DNA from 2 places in the uncultured Agathobaculum sp. genome. Region 1 is predicted to be linked to the other one. Evidence: riboswitches for the same ligand, from Rfam matches in the RefSeq annotation. Region 1 holds a riboswitch; the other holds the start of a gene.
The links. A riboswitch is a leader RNA that binds a small molecule or an ion and turns the genes downstream of it on or off. The one in region 1 is predicted to bind thiamine pyrophosphate.
Positions count from the first base shown of each region.

Region 1 (5,919 bases):
ACCATCGGACGAACCCGCTGCGCACACGATATGATCTGTTTTATACTTTCTGTCACCGCAGCGCTCCCTCCAACTGGCTAAAAACCTGCGTGCGCTTGAGTGCCGCCAGTACAAAGACCGATATGGCAGCGCCGACCGCAGTCGAGACCAGAAAAGACGGGACAAAGGTGAACAGCGCCGCGGCTTTATTGTTCATCAGTACTACAGCGATCGGATAAGATGCAATACCGCCCAGAACGCCTGTACCGAACACCTCACCGACATACGCAACCGGCAGCTTGGGACACAGCTTATACAGCAAGCCGCACAGCAGCGCACCGATCATAGAACCGGGAAATGCAAGCAGACTGCCAAGTCCCAACAGATTCCGAATCAGCGAAGCGGCAAACGCCATGCCAACCGCATACCAAGGACCGAGCAGCACCGCACCCAGCACATTAACCATGTGCTGCACGGGTGAGCACTTCGCGCCTAATACCGGAATAGAAAACAGGCTGCCAACCACGGCAACTGCGACCAGCAAACCCGCGATGGTCAGCTTACGGATGGATTTCTCTTTCATTTTGCACCCTCCTCCGGAAACAGACGGCAAAAATGATTCAGCGGCCCACAGCCATTTCCAAAGCCGGGGGCATGACGGATGGCATCGGTCACATAGGCTTTGGCACGCTCTACCGCTTCAGGAATATCATATCCCAGCGCCAGATTGGATGCGATTGCCGAGGACAGCGTGCAGCCTGTGCCATGCGTACTGGTGGTATCGAGCTGTACAATCTCATAACGATGGAAGTCCGTCCCGTCATACAGCACGTCCATTGCACCTTCCATATTCTTGCCGCCCTTGACCAGCACATTGCGACAGCCCTTGGCGTGGATGCGACGTGCTGCCTCCTCCATATCCGCGGGCGTGTTGATCTGCATATCCGCAATGTACTGTGCCTCTGGAATATTGGGTGTCAAAATATCCGCAAACGGCAGTATAGTCTCGATCAGTGTGCCGACTGACGCCGGATCCATCAGCGCATCGCCGTTTTTCGCAAACATCACAGGATCGATGACCACATGCTGCGGCTTATACTGCGCAAGCTTGCCTGCGACCGCTTTCATACACGCGGGTGAGGACAACATGCCGATCTTGACTGCATCTGGTACGATATCCTCAAACACCGCGTCGATTTGCTCTTCAATCATTTTGGGACTGATGTCCTGAATGTCGATCACGCGGGCGGTATTTTCCGCAACAACCGACACGATCACGCTCATACCGAACACACCGTGTGCTGCCATCGTCTTCAAATCCGCCTGCACACCTGCACCGCCCGAACAGTCCGAACCAGCGATGGTAAGTACTTTCTTCATTCCCGTTTCCTCCTGTCTTTCTGCATGAAAAAAGGACATCCCGATCAGGATGTCCTTTCGCGTCCGAAAATGACCGCACCTGCGTGCGGCTCCAGCTTGTTCCAGCATCCCTACGTTGGCATTATCCAAATCAGGTAAGGTCGAGGTCGAAACCTCCTCTCAGCCTCCAACGGAAGCTCCCTTGCTTTATATTAAATTAGCACTTGCCGAAACATTTGTCAAGCTTTCTGTCCGCATGCGGCTGCATACGCTGCATCGTCCACTGCCTCCAGCCATTCATTGCTGCCATTCTCCCCCGGCACTTCGACCGCCAGATGCGAGAACCAACTATCCGGCGCAGCACCATGCCAATGCTTGACACCTACCGGAATATTGACCGTATCGCCCGGATGCAGTTCCACTGCGGGCTTGCCCCATTCCTGATAATAGCCCTTGCCAGCTACACAGACAAGGATCTGTCCGCCGCCTTGATCCGCATGATGAATGTGCCAGTTGTTGCGGCATCCCGGTTCGAAAGTTACATTGAAAATACCGACCTGTTCGGTGGAAACCGGCGCGAGATAACTCTGTCCAACAAAATTTTGTGCAAACCCATCATTCGGCGCGCCAATCGGGAATACCATCTCGTTCTGATGAGCCGCTTTACCGTCCACTGCCTGCTCTTCTTCCGTCCAGACCTCTTTTGCCATGCGAAATGCCGCCCATGCCTTGGGCCAGCCTGCATAAAACGCTGCATGCGTCAAAATCTCTGCGATTTCTGTCCGGGTAATGCCGTTCTGCTTAGCTGTGGTCAAATGATATTGGAAGGAAGAATCCACCAATCCCTGCGCCATTAGGCTGACCACCGTCACCAACGAGCGGTCACGCAGCGAAAGCTTATCCTCCCTGTTCCACACCTGGCCAAACAATACATCATCGTTGAGCTCTGCAAATTTCGGGGCAAAGGTACCGAGAGAATCCCGTCCTGCTGTCTGCTTGACTGCCATACTGCAATACTTCCTTTCCTCTTAGATTCTGCTTCCCATTTCAAACGCGGTTTGCAGTGCCGGATGACCTCCGATATCTCCTGCATCTGTCACACCGCCGGCAAACACATTGCCTGCCAGACTCGCCTTTTCAAAACAGCTGATCCAGCCCTGTAAACCATGCACTGCGCCTTCCGGCGTTTCTGGATCATCCTCTGCTGCCGCTGTCAGCAAATAAACATCACGGAAGGCGTAATCCGAAGGAAACAACGGATTTGCCCGATCCAACATGGTTTTCATCTGACCGCTCATACCATAGTAATAGATTGGCGTTGCAAATGCCAACACATCCGCTGCACCCATTTTCTGTACAATCGCATCCGCATCATCCTGTATCACGCAGCGCTGCGTTGTTTGGCAGGACAAGCAGCCCCGGCAAAACCCAATGTTCTTTTCACATAAGTAAACGGTTTCTACCTGATTTCCTGCTTGCGCCGCACCTTTCGCAAATGCTTCGGCAAGGTGGTTAGAATTGCCGTTGCGTCGCGGACTGGATGCCACAATCAGAACTTTTTTGCTCATTTTTGATTCCTCCTGTGCATGCTTGTCTCCTCCTTTCATTATAAGAAGAAAACGATCCAATAGCAAATGCTTATCTTTTTCTATATTACATGCTTGACAAGCATGCATATCATCGGTACACTGTTTGCATCTATTCTTTATTTTATCTCATGGAAAGCGAGGCGGAACATGGAATTTCGGGTTTTAGAATATTTTTTGGCTGTCACGCAGGAGCAAAGCATTTCGGCTGCTGCTGAATATTTGAACCTGACGCAGCCCACCATTTCTCGGCAGTTGAAAGATTTGGAAGATGAACTTGGAAAGCAGCTTCTGGTGCGCGGCAAACGCAACCACAAAATCGGCCTGACTGAAGAAGGTCGTCTGTTCCGCAAACGCGCGCAGGAAATCGTGGATCTTGTGCAGAAAACCGAAAACGAAATCCGGCAATCTGGCCACGGATTGGCTGGTGATATCTTCATTGGCGCAGGTGAAACCGATTCGCTGCGCGCAATTGCCCGAGTGGCACACCTCATCCAAGAACAGTACCCAGATGTGCATTTTCACATTGTCAGCGGCGATAGTCAGGATCTCATCGATCGGCTGGACAAAGGTCTTTTCGACTTTGGCCTGCTGCTTGGCACGACCGACTCCTCCAAATATGAACAATTGGCGCTGCCCATGTTGGATCACTGGGGTGTTTTGATGCGCAGAGATGCCCCACTTGCTGAAAAAGACAGCATCACACCGGAAGACCTGTGGGACAAGCCGCTGATTTTGTCACGTCAAATGATTCATTTCCCCAATTTTCTGCAATGGATACAAAAACCTCTATCAGAACTGCAAATCAGTGCAACCTACAACCTGGCATACAATGCGTCGCTGATGGCGGATGAAAAAATGGGCTATGTGTTGACACTGGATAAGCTCATCAACACCAGCGGTGACAGCAGTCTCTGCTTCCGACCACTCAGCCCGGATATCACGCTCGGTATGTCTCTGGTCTGGAAGAGATACGCAGCTTTATCCAAAGCGGCCGAATACTTTTTGGCACAGCTTCGGGCCAGCATCTCTTAAGCCTGCTTCCATCCATATCGAAACAAAAAAACCGTCTCCTATGGGAGACGGTTTTTCGCTATCATCCGCTCAGTCCAGAATCGTAATGCTTTCGATCACCGGCTGATTTTCCGGCAAGACCGTGCCGTTGCCATCTTCTACTTTCGTATTCTCGCAAATCTCGTCGACGATGTCCATGCCGTCGGTCACATAGCCGAAGCAGGCATACTGTCCGTCCAGATAAGTGCTGTCCTGATGCACGATGAAGAACTGCGACGAAGCACTGTCCATATCCTGCGCACGCGCCATCGAGATTGCGCCACGCGCATGCGATAGGTCGTTTTCTACACCGTTTTCAGAAAATTCACCCTTGATGGTCTGCTCAGACCCGCCAGTACCGTCGCCATTCGGATCGCCGCCCTGCATCATAAAACCGTTGATGATGCGATGAAAGGTCAAGCCGTCATAAAAACCACTTTCCGCGAGATCCATAAAATTCTGCACCGTAATAGGCGCTGCATCACCATCCAGTTCCACTGTGATGGTACCCATGTCCTGAATCTTGATTTCCGCATGATGAATGCCGACATCCGTCGTCTCCGTTTGGGTTTCGTTCTGTGTTGCGTCCGGCTGGTCCTGCTGCGAATTTGCAGCAGTATTGTTCTCCCCTGCGTTGCATCCGCCTAAAATCAGCACCGCTAACATACCACAAATGCCCCAAAAACGCTTGCTCTGTTTCATTATATTGCTCCTTTGTCTTATTTTTGCTATGCTATCACTTTTCTTCCGGCTTTCCATATGCAGAAGAACGCCGCACTGCATTATCCTGAAATCGGAAAAAGTTTGGATGGTGACGCGACTGCGTGTATTCAAACATCACGCCATCGCTATTGTACGTTTGGCTGCTGACAACTGCAAGACAGTTGCAATCACCCATATCCAGATGCTGCAGATCGAGCTGCGTTGCTTTCTCCACTGTCACCACACGCTTACTATTGATGATGGAGATATGCAGCTCGGTTTCCAAATAACGATAGATCGACTGCTCTGCAATCTCGCGCGTCAGTCCCTGCGCCACATCCTGCCGGAAATAGCTGTGGTTGAAGATCAGCGGGCGTCCGTTCAGATAATGCAGACGCTGGATATAATAGAGCGGTGTTCCCTCTGCGAAACCGGTTTTTTCAGCTAACTGCCAATCCGCTGTGACTGGCGAAAACAACAGCACCTTGCTTGCGCCGCGCTGCTGATTACGCTCTGCAGACTCACTGAACGTTTCGATTGTACCCAGTGTGAAAGTGGTCTGCTGGCTCGGCTCAAAAATATTGCGCATGCCCTTCCCCTGCATGGTCTGCACATATCCAGCACGCACCAGTTCCCCTATGGCACGACGCAGCGTGTTGCGAGAACACCCCAGTTCAGCGATTAGCGTATGTTCGCTGGGTAGCATTTCCTGCGGCGGATATGTACCGGATTCAATTTTCTCTTTTAAAATCTGATACAGCTGTTCATATTTTGCCTTCGGCATGGGACACCTCTCTGCAGTATAAACTGATTTTATTATTATATCACACGCACTGCACTTATAAAACCTTATGGCTCAAAATTTCAAAATGCTTCCCTATCGCGGAAATGCATCAGCTTTTTGCACGAATTAAGTTTATTTCAACCGTCATTTTACCCATTTCACTCGTCAGAAGCCATAAAAATTTTTTGAATTTTTTGTTAAATAATAGACTTGTTTTCCCATTCATAAAGCAGTATCCTATCATCAAGAAAAACTTGTTTGAACAAGTTAATCAAACGAAAAATACGGGAGGAAGATTCATGGGAAAATACCAGCAGGACGTCCAAACGCTGCTCGATAAGATCGGCGGAAAAAAGAACATTCAGGCGGTATCACACTGCATGACACGCATGCGTTTCGTACTGGTTGATCCAAAAAAAGCGGATGAAAAAGCAATCGAAGCCATCCCCAGCGTGA
Region 1 is NZ_CAWVCU010000031.1:980-6,898, forward strand. Features, by position in the region: gene thiM (hydroxyethylthiazole kinase) at 1-56, opposite strand, end outside; gene thiW (energy coupling factor transporter S component ThiW) at 53-562, opposite strand; gene thiD (bifunctional hydroxymethylpyrimidine kinase/phosphomethylpyrimidine kinase) at 559-1,359, opposite strand; TPP riboswitch at 1,449-1,552, opposite strand; gene ABGT74_RS01995 (carboxymuconolactone decarboxylase family protein) at 1,578-2,345, opposite strand; gene ABGT74_RS02000 (flavodoxin family protein) at 2,367-2,906, opposite strand; gene ABGT74_RS02005 (LysR family transcriptional regulator) at 3,075-3,959, shown strand; gene ABGT74_RS02010 (peptidylprolyl isomerase) at 4,029-4,679, opposite strand; gene ABGT74_RS02015 (GntR family transcriptional regulator) at 4,714-5,463, opposite strand; gene treP (PTS system trehalose-specific EIIBC component) at 5,763-5,919, shown strand, end outside.

Region 2 (5,919 bases), on a different contig from region 1:
ATGGCTGTGCCGTGTGCGCGGGGAGAGAATTGCCGCGCGGCTTTATACATACAGGTAATCCGCCATGACGGGCTGCAAGCCGTGTGACTCAATGGCCTGATAGACCTCGTCGACCGAGCGGCCGTCCGAAATTTCAAACTGTTCGTCGCCCTTGTCCTCGCCCGAGTGACCGCCGATGCCGACGTCCACCCCTGCCGAGATTTTGGTCGCGGCGATGCCGATGATGTTGTCGCGGAAGCCCGCGCGCTCGCGCGTTGAGATCGTGATGGATGCGAACGGCATGAAAATGCGGTATGCGCACACAACTTGCAACAGCTGCGGCTCGTGTACATCCTTGGGGTTGATCTTGTCGTTGTTGATGATCGGCCGCAGACGCGGGCAGGAGAACGCGATCTCTGCGTGCGGATACTTGCGCTGGAGCAGATAGGCGTGCAGACCGGTCGCAAAGGCGTCCTTGCGGAAGTCGGACAGGCCTAAAAGCGCGGCAAAGCCCACGCCGCGCATGCCGCCCATGAGCGCGCGCTCCTGTGCGTTCAGGCGATAGGGGAAAATGCGCTTGTGCCCGCCGAGGTGCAGGGTCTTGTACTTGTCCGCGTCGTATGTTTCTTGAAACACGGTGACGTAATCCACGCCGCACTCGTGCAGGTAGGCGTACTCGTTGACGTTGAGCGGATAGATTTCGATGCCGATGACGCGGAAATACTTGCGGGCGAGCTTGACTGCCTCACCGATGTATTCCACCGGCGACATCGTGCGGCTCTCGCCGGTCAGCAGCAGGATTTCCTGCAAACCGGTCGCGGCGATCGCCTGAAGTTCCTGCTCGATTTCGTCCATATCCAGCTTGGCGCGGCGGATTTTGTTGTGGCAGTTGAAGCCGCAATAGACACAGTAGTTTTCGCAATAGTTGGCAATGTACAGCGGGGTGAACATCTGCACCGAGTTGCCGAAATGCTTGCGGGTTTCCATCTGCGCACGCTGCGCCATCTGTTCGAGAAATGGTAAGGCGGCAGGGGAGAGCAGCGCGGCAAAGTCCTCGGGTTGGAGCAAATCGCGGTTCAGCGCGCGCTGCACGTCGGCAGCGGTGTACGCATCTGCGTCGTATGCATTCATGCGGGCGATGACCTCGTCCTGAATGTCCGAGCCGATGTTGTCCATGCCTGGCTGATAAGCCATGTGGTCGGTATCGGCGGTGATGTATTGTGCGGAAATGATTTCCGCTTTGGTGTCTTTCATGGCAAAATGTCCTTTCTGGCGTGCGTGATATCGTAAGCAGGGGTTGTTGCCCCTCTGGTGTGGCAACCGCCGTTCCTGCTGTGATAAGGCAGCTGGGCGGCAAGTCGAATACGGAACTCTGCTTTGCGCGCGCAGCGCGCCCTTAAAGAAAAGGGGTTGATTCGCAAGAAGGGGAAAACCGCAGGTTGTCCCCTTCTTGTGCGCCTGCCGCGCGCAGCGGCATACTTTCTCCGCCCGAGGGATGGGCGCTTGCCGCCCATTTCGCAGAATTAGAAAAGCAAGGGCGGCTGCCACCCCAGAGGCGGTGCCTCAGTCGCGCAAAAAGCCGGTCAGCGGCGAGGATGCCGACGCGCTCTCGCGCACGCGGCCCAAGCCGGATAGATAAGCCGTGCGGCCGGCCTCGATCGCCTTTTTGAATGCTTCTGCCATTGCGGGGATGTCGCCCGCCGTGGCGATTGCAGTGTTCGCCATGACAGCGGCCGCGCCCATCTCCATCGCTTCGCATGCCTGCGACGGGCGACCGATGCCTGCATCCACGATGATCGGCAGGTCGATTTCGTTAATCAGGATTTGGATAAACTCGCGCGTTGCCAGTCCCTTGTTCGTGCCGATGGGTGCGCCGAGCGGCATGATGCAAGCTGCGCCCGCATTCACCAGATCGCGCGCAACGTTCAGGTCGGGATACATGTATGGCATGACGACAAAGCCCTCTTTTGCGAGGATCTCGGTTGCGCGGATGGTCTCCTGATTGTCCGGCAGCAGATATTTGCTGTCGCGCATGATCTCGATTTTGACGAAGTCGCCGCAGCCGCATTCGCGGCTCAGCCGCGCGATGCGAACCGCCTCGTCCGCATTGCGTGCGCCCGAGGTGTTGGGCAGTAGGGTGACGCCCTTGGGGATATAATCGAGGATGTTTGCCGTGCCGCCCTCGTTGGCGCGGCGCAGCGCGAGTGTGATGATCTGTGCGCCCGCGTTGTGTACAGCGGCGTTGATCAGATCGAGCGAATATTTGCCCGAGCCCAGAATAAAGCGGGAGGTAAATTCATGCCCGCCCAGAATCAGCTTATCTTCCATTGTCTTTTCCTCTCCTTTTGTTCTATCAGATGCTCATGGGTCGGTATGTCCGAGCAGCAGACGCAGCACCATGGTCGCCTGCTGCGCAGCACAGACCGCGACACGCGGGGCCATCAGGCCGATACCGTCTGTAACGTCGCTTGACCCGTCTCCGCAGACGTACAGCCGCCCGAAGCGGCGCTCGGTGCGCATCAGGTTCGCCGAACCAAAGCCCGCCATACCGCTGCCCGAAACAATGGGCGTGTCCGGCAGCTGTTCGAGCAGCGTTTCGCTCAGCATGGCTTTTTGGTCGGCGCGGTCGAACGCCTCGCAGACCACGTCACAGCCCGCGAACAGGCGCGCGGCATTGGCTGGGATGATGCGCTCGGTGTGCGGTTCGTATTGCAGATAGGGGTTGATGGCTTCCAGCTGTTCGAGCAGCGCCAGCGTTTTGGGAATGCCTATGTCCTTCATCGTGTAGTGCTGCCGGTTGAGGTTGCTCACTTCTACCGTGTCGAAATCCACCAGCACCAGCCGTCCTACACCCAGCCGCGCCAGATGCACGGCGATGTTGGAGCCAAGCCCACCCAGCCCTGCGATGCCGACCGCAGCACCGTCGAGCTTTTGCTGAATGTCTGCGCCGTGCCGCTCGACGAGCGCGGCGTGCAGTTCTTCTTTGGTCAAATGCATAGGCTTCAGCCTCCGCCGACAAACTGCACAATTTCGATCACATCGTTCTCGTGCAGCGTTTCGTCACCAAACCGAGCACGCGGCACGATCTGTCCGTTGCGCTCGACCGCGACGCGCTGCGGATCATGTCCACGCTGCTCCAAAAGAGACTGCACGGTCATTTTCGGCGAAACTGCACAAATTTCTCCGTTTACTTTCACAAAATCACTTCTTTCAGGCAATAAAAATACTCCGGTTTCACCATGCGGTAAAACCGGAGCATAAAAACATTTGCGATGCGACAGCTTCCCTACGATGGTGCTAACCAACAGGTTCAAAAGGTTAGGCTCTCGCCCTCTCAGCCGCTCATCACGGCACCCTTGCTTGCAAATCCAGTATAGCCCTGCGAAAAGTGGTTGTCAAGGCGCAAATTCTCTGTTACAATAAAAGAAACAAATGTTCGATTGGAGGGAGCCGCGTGGAGCGCACGATTTTGCACTGTGACTGCAATTCGTTTTATGCATCGGTCGAGACTTTGCTCGACCCGACGCTGGCCGACGGCCCGAGTGCGGTCTGCGGTGATCCGGAAAGCCGCCATGGCATCATCCTTGCCAAAAACGAAAAGGCCAAAGCATTCGGGGTGCAGACAGCGGAAACCATCTGGCAGGCAAAACGAAAATGTCCGGATCTGCGGCTGGTCGCGCCGCACCGCGAGGAATACGTCAAATATTCGCGCCGCTGCAACGAGCTGTACCTGCAATATACCGATCTGGTCGATCCATTTGGCATTGATGAATCTTTTCTCGACGTGACCGGCTCGATGCACCTGTTCGGTACGGGGGAGCAGATCGCGGACGAGCTGCGCCGCCGCATGCGGGAGGAGGTCGGGCTGACGATCTCGGTCGGCGTGTCGTTCAACCGCGCATTCGCAAAGCTGGGCAGCGACTACAAGAAACCGGATGCCACCACCGTCTTTTCGCGGGAGAACTTCCACGAGCGGGTCTGGCCGCTGCCGGTCAATACGCTGCTGTATGTGGGCAGGCGTGCCGCCGCGCGGCTTGACGGGTTGGGCGTGCACACGATCGGCGACTTAGCCGCATGCGAGCCGGTGTTCCTGCACAGTATTTTCGGCAAGCAGGGGGATATGCTGCTGCGCTATGCCCGCGGCGAGGACGATGAGCCGGTGCGCTCGTTCTATGCCGAGCGCGAGGTCAAAAGCGTGGGCAACGGCATGACGTTTGCACACAATCTGCTGGGCGAGGAAGAGTGCCGCATGGGGTTGACCGCGCTGTGCGACAACGTCGGCCGCCGCCTGCGGGCGCGCGGGATGGTGTGCCAGACCGTGCAGATCGGCATCCGTGACCCGGAGTTTCACAACCGTTCGCGGCAGATGACGCTCGAGCAGCCGACCAATTCCACCCGCGTGCTGTTTGAAACCGCGCTGGCTTTGCTGCGCGCGCATTGGTCGATGGACAAGCCGGTGCGTCTGCTTTCGGTTACAGCGGCGAACCTGCTGCCGGAAAACCAGTCCTGCGAGCAGCTTTCCCTGTTTGACAGCGCGCAGACGGTGCAGTCCCGCCAAAAGCAGCGCGAGCTGGACCGCACGGTGGACGCGCTGCGGCAGCGCTTCGGCAAGCAGTCGGTGATGTTTGCCAATACGGTGCGCAAAAATGAAAAACCGAAAGAAGAAAAGAAGTCCTGAACCGTTCAGGACTTCTTTTTGTTCCACGCCTGCCGCAGCAGGGCAGCGGCTGCATCAATTTGCGCTTCGGTCAAGCCTGCATAGCCCAAAACCAGCGTTGCCTTGGGCGGTTTGACGGGTGGGGTGTAGTACGCCGAAAGGCCGTACACCCGCACGCCGGCGGCGGCGGCCCGCTCAATCAGTTCGCGTTCGAGCATCCCGTTTCTCATGTGCAGCAGCAGGTGCAGGCCCGCCTCCGAGCGGGACACCTCATGCGGCAGATCGGCCAGTTCGCGCGCGAGCGCGGCCAGCAGTGCGTCGCGCCGCGCCTGATATACCTTGCGGCTGCGGCTGATGTGCCGTTCAAATGCGCCCGTGCGCAGAAAGGCCGCGAGCGTGTGCTGCTCGAAGCTGGGCACGGTCGAGGAGTAGAGCGAGAAGCGCTCGCGGTAGCGCGCCATCAGCGCGTCCGGCAGCACCAGATAGCCGATGCGCAGGCCGGGCGCAAGGCTTTTGGCAAAGGTGTTGACATACACCACCCGCCCTGCGCGGTCGAGCTCGCCCAGTGCGGGAATCGGGCGCGAGGCATAGCGGAATTCGCTGTCGTAGTCGTCCTCAATGATATAGCGGTAGGGCGCATCGGACGCCCAGCGCAAAATCTCCAGCCGCCGTGCGGCGGGCATGACCGTGCCGAGCGGGAAGTGGTGCGAGGGGGTCAGGTAAACGACCGACGCATCGCTTGCCGCCAGCGCATCCGCCCGCAGGCCGCTTTTGTCCAGCGGCAGCGGACGCACCGTCGCGCCGCCCGCAGCGAAAATCTGATATAGCTTGCGGTAGCCCGGATTTTCCAGTCCATACACCCGGTCACGCCCCAAAAGCTGAATGACCAGCTGCATCAGGTATTCCGAGCCTGCGCCGACCAGAATGTTGTCCGGTGAAATGCTGATGCCGCGAAAATCGTATAGATACCGCGCGATCTGTTTCCGCAGCTCGAGCGCACCGCAGGGGTCGGTCGCGCGCAGCAGGCGGTCGGAATATTCGCTGAGCACACTGCGGCTGAGCCGCGCCCAAGTGGAGAACGGAAAACAGCCGTTGTCCACAATATTGGTGCGGAAGTCATAGAGAAAGGGCGTTTCCACAGTGGGGGAAGCCGGTGCAGCGGCGCGCGGTGTCTGTACCGGTGCGGGCAGAGACAACTGCGGCTGCACGAAGTAGCCGCGGCGCGGCGCGGAGGCGATATAGCCCTCGGCCAGCAGCTGTCCATAAGCGGTTTCGACCGTGAT
Region 2 is NZ_CAWVCU010000052.1:15,824-21,742, reverse strand. Features, by position in the region: gene thiH (2-iminoacetate synthase ThiH) at 43-1,233, opposite strand; gene ABGT74_RS04365 (thiazole synthase) at 1,543-2,307, opposite strand; gene thiF (sulfur carrier protein ThiS adenylyltransferase ThiF) at 2,341-2,976, opposite strand; gene thiS (sulfur carrier protein ThiS) at 2,982-3,176, opposite strand; TPP riboswitch at 3,245-3,347, opposite strand; gene dinB (DNA polymerase IV) at 3,434-4,657, shown strand; gene ABGT74_RS04345 (PLP-dependent aminotransferase family protein) at 4,663-5,919, opposite strand, start outside.
Region 2: it holds a riboswitch for thiamine pyrophosphate, as region 1 does, so the genes downstream of both, thiS (sulfur carrier protein ThiS) here and thiD (bifunctional hydroxymethylpyrimidine kinase/phosphomethylpyrimidine kinase) in region 1, are expected to answer to the same signal.